Cystobacter fuscus: one gene and its partner. The protein of the gene in region 2 interacts with the protein of the main gene of each other region in a pairwise test. Links are inferred from orthologs where the notes say so. Each region holds a gene or a part of one and is shown on either strand. Other genes may lie near its edges.

Evidence for each region. Proteins that work in one complex are often made in the same cells at the same time.
Region 1: the proteins of CYFUS_RS06965 (region 2) and glnD interact in binary tests that used the Escherichia coli proteins (3 or more experiments, as listed by UniProt). The link is inferred for Cystobacter fuscus from one-to-one orthologs.

Annotation. Positions count from the first base shown.
Region 1 is NZ_CP022098.1:5,956,038-5,960,326, forward strand. What follows is about bases 459-3,715. They hold glnD ([protein-PII] uridylyltransferase), read left to right. Parts: upstream 459-827; coding sequence 828-3,515; downstream 3,516-3,715. Other genes in these bases: CYFUS_RS50840 (type VI immunity family protein), read left to right, coding at 459-565. Also shown: more of CYFUS_RS50840, read left to right, coding at 1-458; CYFUS_RS24215 (general stress protein), read left to right, coding at 3,916-4,289.
Region 2 is NZ_CP022098.1:1,665,885-1,669,916, forward strand. What follows is about bases 391-3,390. They hold CYFUS_RS06965 (P-II family nitrogen regulator), read right to left. Parts: upstream 2,065-3,390; coding sequence 1,717-2,064; downstream 391-1,716. Other genes in these bases: CYFUS_RS06960 (hypothetical protein), read right to left, coding at 391-1,720; CYFUS_RS06970 (bifunctional glycosyltransferase/class I SAM-dependent methyltransferase), read right to left, coding at 2,061-3,390. Outside these bases: more of CYFUS_RS06960, read right to left, coding at 131-390; more of CYFUS_RS06970, read right to left, coding at 3,391-3,413; CYFUS_RS06975 (DUF418 domain-containing protein), read right to left, coding at 3,544-4,032. UniProt on the Escherichia coli protein: P-II indirectly controls the transcription of the glutamine synthetase gene (glnA). P-II prevents NR-II-catalyzed conversion of NR-I to NR-I-phosphate, the transcriptional activator of GlnA. When P-II is uridylylated to P-II-UMP, these events are reversed.

The DNA.
Region 1 (4,289 bases), 4.3 Mb from region 2 along the record:
ACCTCCCTTGTCAGCGCATAAGAACGAAGCAAGCGTCCTGTATGTGCGACTCCCCACGGAGTTCCTGGAGGAACGAGGCGCGGACCGGGTCCGTGCCTTGGCCCTCGATCTGGCCGCGGAACTCCCCTTCAACTCGGGGTATGTGGACTTCGTCCTCTGTTCGGACGGCTTTCGTTCTGGCGAGGCCCTCAAACTCATCCGGCCGCGCTACCCGGGAGTGCACCTCGCCGTGAGCAGGGCGAGACTTCGCATGAACACCTGGGTGGACGGGGTGCACTGGATGAACTTCCTCGGGGAGCCCGTGCTCGGGAAGATCGGCGGCATGCCCGGTCTGCGCGCGCACCTGGCACTCCCGGGTATCTCCCTCCAGGAGATGAGCGGAGACCGGGTGCTCATCACCCTGGGAGAGCAACCGGAGGTCGGAGACGTGGAGGCGGGCCAGACGCTCCCCCTGCACCGCGCGCTCGCCCGGCTCCTCCAACCCCACCTGTATCACAGTGACCTGGATGACCTCTACCCGACCACCGAGGAACTACTCCGCTGGGAGCGCCGCTTCCTGGACTGATCCTGGGCGTTCACCAGCGGGGAGCGGATAGCGCCCCCCGGAAGATTGCGCGTTCCGGTTTCTCGGCCGGGCAGGCCGCTGGACTTCACTTCGGCTGGCGTCGGGCTCACGCCCATCCTCAGCACGCAAGTCGCATCGGTGTTCCGCGCATCTCAGGAGGGCGGTTCGACGAGGTCTGAACGCCCAGGGGCATCTGACGCTTGGGGCCAGGCCCGGACCTGAGCGATGGTGGACGGGACGACCGACCGGTTCCGAGCCCTCCATGAGCGTCCCGCCCATCCCGTCTCCCCCCGCGGCCACCCACCACGAGACCTTTGGCTCGCTCCCGGTGTTTCCCTCCGGTGGCCCCGCGGATCGTCTGCCCCGGGCCCGGGAGTACCTGCGCGAGGCTTCCTCCCGCGTCGAGGCCTTCCATCGCGGCGGCGCCGCCGGCCTGTCCACCAGCCGCCTTCTCGCCGCCACCACCGACGCGCTCGTCCAGGGCCTCTTCTCCGAGCTGTCCGCCGAGCTCAATGCCCCTCCGGGCCTCGCCCTCGTGTCCCTCGGCTCCTACGGCCGCCGCGAGCTGTCCCCCCACTCGGACCTGGATCTGCTCCTCCTGCGCCCCCCGGGTGTCCCCGAGGCCGCCGCCGCGCCGCTCGCTCGCGCCTTCCCCACGCTCCTGTGGGACTTGAAGCGCGCCGTCGGCTGGAGCGCCCGCTCGCCCGACGAATGCATCCGCGCCGCCGACGGCGACCAGACCATCCGCACCGCGATGCTCGACGCGCGCTTCCTCACCGGCGACGCCGCCACCTTCGCGCTCTTCACCCAGAACGTCCTGCCCCGGCTGCTCACCCACCGCGCTGACGCCTACATCCAGGAGAAGGCCCAGGAGCTGCGCGCCCGCCGCGAGAAGTTCGGCGACTCCGTCTTCCTGCTCGAGCCCAACCTCAAGCAGGGGGAGGGGGGCCTGCGCGATCTGGAGACGGCCCTGTGGATCGCCCGGGTGCGCTTCCACACGCGCGGCCTCACCGGTCTGCTTCAGCAGTCCATCCTCCCGGGCCCGGAGGTGGCGCGCCTCAAGGCCGCGCGCGACTTCCTGCTTCGCATCCGCCACCACCTGCACTTCCTGCGCGGACGCAAGGAAGACCGGCTCACGTTCGACTTGCAGGAGGAGGTGGCGCGCTTCCTCGGCTACCAGCAGGGGCCCGTGCTGCCCGTGGAATCCTTCATGCGCGATGACTACCTCGCCGCCAGCGCCATCCGCCAGGCCGCCGACGCGCTCATCGCCCGCTGCGAGGAGCTGAGCGCCGCGCGCCGCGTCTCCTTGCTCCCGGGGCGCCGGCTGGGTCCCTTCCGCGTCTTCCACGGCAAGCTCACCGTGTCCGACCCCGCGCTGTTCACCCGCGAGCCCGCCTCGATGCTCGACTTCGTGCGCACCGCCGAGGAGCACGGCCTGACGCTCTACTCGTGGGCCCGGGGGCAGGCGGTGCAGGCCCTGCCCGCGCTGGAGGCCGCCCGCGCCACGCCCGCCGTCACCGCCGCCTTCAAGGCCCTCTTCGCCCGGCCCGGCACCCGGGGCGAGCTCCTCTTCGAGCTGCATGACATGGGGCTGCTCGGCGCGGTGGTGCCCGAGTTCGGCCGCGTCACCGCCCACCACCAGCACGACCTGTACCATGTGTACACCGTCGACGTGCACACGCTCTTCGCCGTGCGCCGCCTCTACACCCTGCGCGCTGGAGACCTGGTGGCGCAGGAGCCCGAGCTGTCGCGCGAGATGCGCGAGCTGTCGGACCCGCTCCCGCTCTACCTGGGCATGCTCCTGCACGACGCGGGCAAGGGCATGGGGGGAGACCACTCGGAGAAGGGCCGCCTGTTGATGGTGGCGCTCGGCGAGCGGCTGGGCCTCACCGCGCGCCAGCGCGAGGTGGCCGAGTTCCTCGTGAAGGAGCACCTGGCGATGAGCCACACCGCGCAGCGCCGCGACCTGAGCGATCCGGCGCTCATCGCCGACTTCGCCCAGCGGGTGGGGGACGTGGAGAAGCTCACCTGTCTCTACCTGCTCACCTGGGCGGACATCAGCTCGGTGGGGCCGCGCATGTGGACGGCGTGGAAGGGGCAACTGCTGCGCGAGCTGTATGACAAGACGCGCGCGCACCTGGTGGGCCGGAGCGCGCCCACCGGTGGTCCGCTCGTGCGCGAGCGCTTCCTCGCGCGCTGGGCCCGCGTGCTCGGCGAGGCGCGGGCACTCGAGCTGGAAGGCAGCCTCCCCGAGCGCTACTTCCTCGGGACGGATCCCTCGCGCGCCACACTCCATGGCCGGCTGCTCGCCCGGGCCGCGCGCCAGCCCCTGGCCGCCGCCCTGCGCCACCACCCGGACGCGGGCTCCAGCGAGCTCACCCTCGCGGCCCGGGACAGACCGGGTCTGCTCGCGTTGCTCGCCGGCGTGCTGTCCGCCCACCGCATCGACATCCTCTCCGCGCGCATCGTCTCCACCTCGGACGGGCTGGCGCTGGACGTGTTCGACGTGCGGCCTCCCCAGGGACAGCGCCTGGAGCGCTCGCGCTGGCGTCAGGCCCGGGCGGACCTCCTGCGGATCCTCACGGGCGCGGCCCCCATCGAGGAGGTGCTGCGCCGGCGCCGCGCGGGCGCGCTGCCGCAGCGGCACCTGCCCCCCGTGGCGCCCCGGGTGACGGTGGACAACCGCGCCTCGCGGGACTTCACCGTGGTGGATGTGCTGGCGCGCGATCGCGTGGGCCTGCTGCACGCCATCGCCTCGGCCCTCACGCGCTCGGGAGCGAGCATCGCCCTGGCCAAGGTGTCCACCGAGGCCCACCGCGCCATGGACTCGTTCTACGTCACGCGCGAGGGCGCCCGGGTGGAAGGCGCGGGAGGGGAGGCGGCCCTCGTGGACGCCATCACCGCCGCCCTGGAGGCCCTGGAGCACGAGGGCTCCGCCCCGCGGCACTGAACGTCCCCGGACGGCTCCTGGTGCCCGTGGCGGACGGGAAGGCGAGCCCTCTCCAGGCCGCCCGCCCGAGGATCCGGATTCCAAGCCAGAGCTCGCCGGGGCCGTTACCCCTCACGTGATCGCCCACCCGCAGGGTGCCGGGGTGGGAGATCTATCGGGAATCCACAACGCGGGCTGGTGTGTTCTCAACATTGAAGCGTCCAGGCGGACAGGCCGTAGTCTGGCGTGCATGGAGGGCTTTTGAGCATAAGTAACTGAAATCATTGGGGTTTCAGATGCATCCCACCAGTTGTGAACGGCTGGCGGAGTACAGAGCTTGCTTGCATCGGGGCGCCTCCGTCCCAAGTTTTCAAGCAAGGGGCACCCTCGTGGGGACGGGGCAACGCAGGAGGAGAAGGACATGCAACAGGACAAGGACAACAAGGGCAGCATGACGGTGGCTGAGGCGGGGCGTAAGGGCGGAGAGACCGTGCGCAACGAGCGAGGTCGCGAGTTCTACGAGACCATCGGCCGCAAGGGCGGCGCGACGGTGAAGGCCGAGCGCGGCCGTTCGTTCTACGAGGAGATCGGCCGCAAGGGCGGCGAGACGGTGAAGGCCGAGCGTGGCGCCAAGTTCTACGAGGAGATTGGCAAGAAGGGCGGAGACCGGGTGAAGGCCACGCGGGGACCGAACTTCTACGAGGAGATCGGCCGCAAGGGTGGGCAGAAGGTGAAGAAGCTCATCGAGGAGGGCAAGCGCGCGGCGCGAGCGCTGCAGGAGGCCCAGGCGGGCGC
Region 2 (4,032 bases):
TCAACTCATCGGGCCGGAGATGGCCAGGGAGAAACCCACCCTCTTCCTGGGTTTCCCCGGTGGCCGTGGAGGCGGCGTGCCGGTGGGGCGGAGGCTTCCCCGTTCCCCCGGCGCGGACGTTCATGGAGGGTCAAAACGACAGCGTCCGGCCGGGGGGAACGAGCCACACCTTCTCCAGGAGGTTCACCGCGCCCTGGTCTGGGGCGTCATGCCGCACGGTGACGGCCTGGAAGCCGAGCAGCACGGCGAAGGCCGCCAGCCCTGCGAGCAGGGGAGCACGTCCGGGCCGCTCCCCGATCGAGGCCAGACGAACGAAGACCCAGAGTGCCACGCCGAGCAGCACGAGTCCCAGGGCGAGGCCCGCCACCGGGTTGGGCAGGCCGAGCAGGTTCAGCACGTTCGGGGGCACGTAGCCCGCCCGGAGCAGCGGCATGGCCAGTCCGAGCACCGCGTTGGAGACGTCGTCCGGGACGTAGTTGACGAAGGTGGCCAGTCCCGTGAACACGATGGAGGCGGTGCACAGCGCGGCGGCGACGCCCGCCCAGGCCTTCCGTTGCGCACTCCGCGCGCGCTCCAGCAGCAGGCCCACGGGCAGCAGGAGGAAGGGCACGAGTCCCGTCAGGTGACGGGGGCCCGTCGTCCAGCCCCAGGAGTCATACGAGAAGGAGGACGTGAAGTAGGTGTACCCGAGCAGCAGTGCCACCGTGAGCCACAGGTGCGCCCGCATCTCGGGGCGGGTGCGCGCCTCGCGTCCGAGCACGCCCAGTCCGGGCAGCGCGAGCAGCAGGAAGGGCGACAGGGTGAACAAGCCCCGGAGCGGGGAGAAGAAGGAGAGGGCGAAGGCGCGCGGATCCGGGTAGCGGATGCCGAGGAAGCCCCCCAGGTGCCAGGGTTGGTAGGCCGCGTCGTTGAGGTGTTTGTACCCCGTCTCGAGCGGATGTCCGAAGGCCGCCTGGTGGTAGAGCATCAACCCCACCACGAACGGCAGGGCCCCGAGCACGGTGAGTCCGGCGCCCTGGAGCAACCGGCGCGCGCGCGCCCGTGGGGGCTCCTCGCGCCAGAGCACGCTCAGCGCGGCGTACAGCACCAGGCCCAGCACGCCCAGGCCTCCGGTGTACTCGGCGGCCAGCGTGGCGCCCGCGCAGGCTCCCGCCACGAGGTAGCCCCACGGCTTCCACTCGTCGCGCGCCACCCGCCATAGCGCGTAGAAGCCGCCGAAGAGCAGCACCGCGGTCGTCTGATGGCTCATGAAGAGCAGCGAGTAGCTGAACGCCAGCGAGCCCAGTCCGTAGGTGACCGTCACCGCGTCGGCCACGCCGGCGGACACGTAGGCCCCGAGGAAGCGGCGCACGAGCCCCAGCAGGAGCAGCGTGGGCAGCACCGTGAGCAGCAGCCGGCTGAAGAAGACGAGGGGCACCTCGCCCACGGCGCGGAGCGTGCCTCCACCCGCCGCGCGCAGCACGCCGTAGACCGGCACCGCGGCGAAGGACAGCAGTGGCGCCTTGGACGGGTAGTACTTCCCGTCCTTCACCGACAGGTCGCCCACGTAGCCGAAGTCACGCAGCGCCCGGTTGATGTCGAGCGTGCCGTACTCCACCAGGGCGCGTGTCTGCCACAACCGGCACAGCTCGTTGGGCGAGCGCAGGCCGGGGTGGTACGGGAAGAGCAGTACGTACAGCGCCACCAGCGCCGCCAGGACCGCTCGGGACGGGACGCTCACAGCGCGTCGCTGCCGCGTTCCCCCGTGCGGATGCGCACGGCCTCGTCCACGGGGATGACGAAGATCTTCCCGTCGCCGATCTTCCCTTCCGTGCCGGAGCGCGCCGCGCGCACGATGGCGTCCACCACGCGCTCGGCCAGGTCGTCGTCCACCACCACTTCCACCTTCACCTTGGGCAGGAAGTCCACCACGTACTCGGCGCCCTTGTAGAGCTCCGTGTGGCCCTTCTGCCGGCCGAACCCCTTCACTTCCACCGCGGTGAGGCCGTGCACTCCCACCTCGTGCAGCGCGTCCTTCACGTCGTCGAGCTTGAACGGCTTGATGATGGCTTCGATCTTCTTCATTGCGCACCTCCCGTGGCCCGCGCCACGGCGAAGAGGCTCATTCCCACGGGCAGCTTCACCCGGCTCTCTGCCTTGGCGAACAGCGGGGCGAACCGATCATAGACCTTGAGCTGCAACTTGGGCACCGAACGACGACGCATTACCCGGCTGTTCATGAACCAGCCGGGAACACCCACCAGGTTCATCCACTCCAACGTCTCCACCTCGAAGCCGTTGCCCTCCAGCACCTGGATCAGCCCCTCCTTCGTGTACCGGCGGTGGTGGCCCACCGCCTCGTCGATGGTGCCGAAGAGTTGCGGCAGCGCCGGCACGAGCACCAGCACGCGGCCTCCCGGCGGGAGGATCTGCCGGAAGCGGCGCACCGCCGAGGCGTCGTCGGGGATGTGCTCCAGCACGTTGGACAGCACGATGGTGTCCAGCCGCTCGGCCTTCAACGCCTCCCAGTCGGCCAGCGCCACGTCCGACAGGTAGGGCCGGACATGGGGGCGGCCCCGGAACTTGTTCTTCAGCCGGTCCACGTAGAAGCGGTCCACCTCGAGCGCGATGAGCAGCTCCAGCCCCGGCTCCAGCTTCTCGGTGATGGTGCCGATGCCCGAGCCGATCTCCAGCACTCGCCGGCCCAGGTGCTCGCGGAAGCGCTGGCCGAGCCACGCGTTGTAGTTGCTGGCGCCGTCCATGCGCTCGAGCGTGGTGTAGCCCTCGTGCTGGTTGTCCGCGTCGTCGCGCACCGTGGCGTAGCGCACGAGCGTGCGCAGCCGCGACCACTGGGACGCCAGGGGCTGGTGCGGCGGCGTGTCCAACCCCACCGGCACCTCCGCCAGCCGGTAGAGCTGCGCCGCCAGCTTCACCACGATCTCCGCGTCCACCGCGTCGTCGTCGCTGGTGAGCGCCACGGACTTGAGCGCCTCGGTGCGGAAGGCGCGCTGGCCACAGAGGGGATCCGCGAGCGGCACGTCGGTGACGAAGCGGGTGACCTGGCCCAGCGCCCGGTCCGCCAGCACGCTCGCGCCCATCCTCGTGCCCGCGCGGTTGCCGAACACCGCGTCCGCCCGATCCTCCTGGATGGGACGGCACAGCGTCTCGCAGGACTCCAGCGAGTAGGCCCCATCCGCGTCCTGGAGCACCGTGATGCCGCCCTTGACCCGGTCCAGCGCCGTCCGGATGGCCACTCCCTTGCCGGCCACGCCCGGGATGACCTGCACGTTGGGGGCGTGCGGCGCGTCCAGGGGGCCGTCTCCCACGAGGATGACCTCGGTCTCGTTCCGTTGGGCGAGCGCCCGCGCGAAGCGCGACGCGGCCGGAGCGGACTGGGGGGTATAGGGGATGACGATCGATACGGAGAGGCTCACGGCTCCGTGCCTATCACACCCCCGGCTTCCGCGTGGGGCGGGACGCACTCTTCGGAAAAGCGACATCCGAGGCCGCCTGGTTTCACGGCGGCTCCTGTCCCATGAGGGGGGACGGTAGGTCGCGGCCTTCTCAAGGGCTGGGAGCCACCACGCCCTTGTCCTGGCGGAAGGGCTGGGCCTTGCCGTACGTCAGCGAGCGCCACAGCCACTCGGCCGGACCGAAGCGGAAGCGGGCGAGCCACGCATGGCTGAAGGCCACCTGCACCGCGAAGACGGTCAGGGTGAGTGCGATGCTCGCCGCGGGGCCCACCCGGCCCATGAGTCCCAGGCCGAAGCCGTAGTACATCAGGAGGCCGAGCACGCTCTGGCCGAGGTAGTTCGTCAGGGCCATACGGCCCACGGGGGCGAGCACCCGCAGCCGTCGCCGCCACCCCTCGCGCTGGAAGAGGAGCACCAGGCCCGAGGCATAGAAGGCGGCGAGTCCCAGCTCGCCGAGCTGGCGCACCGGGCGCAGGTAGTACTGGGACAGCCCCTGCGAATCCAGCAGCTTCTGGCGGAGCAGGTACTGCGCCCCGAGCGTGGCGATCGTGCCGAGCGCTCCCACGACGAGGCTCCAGCG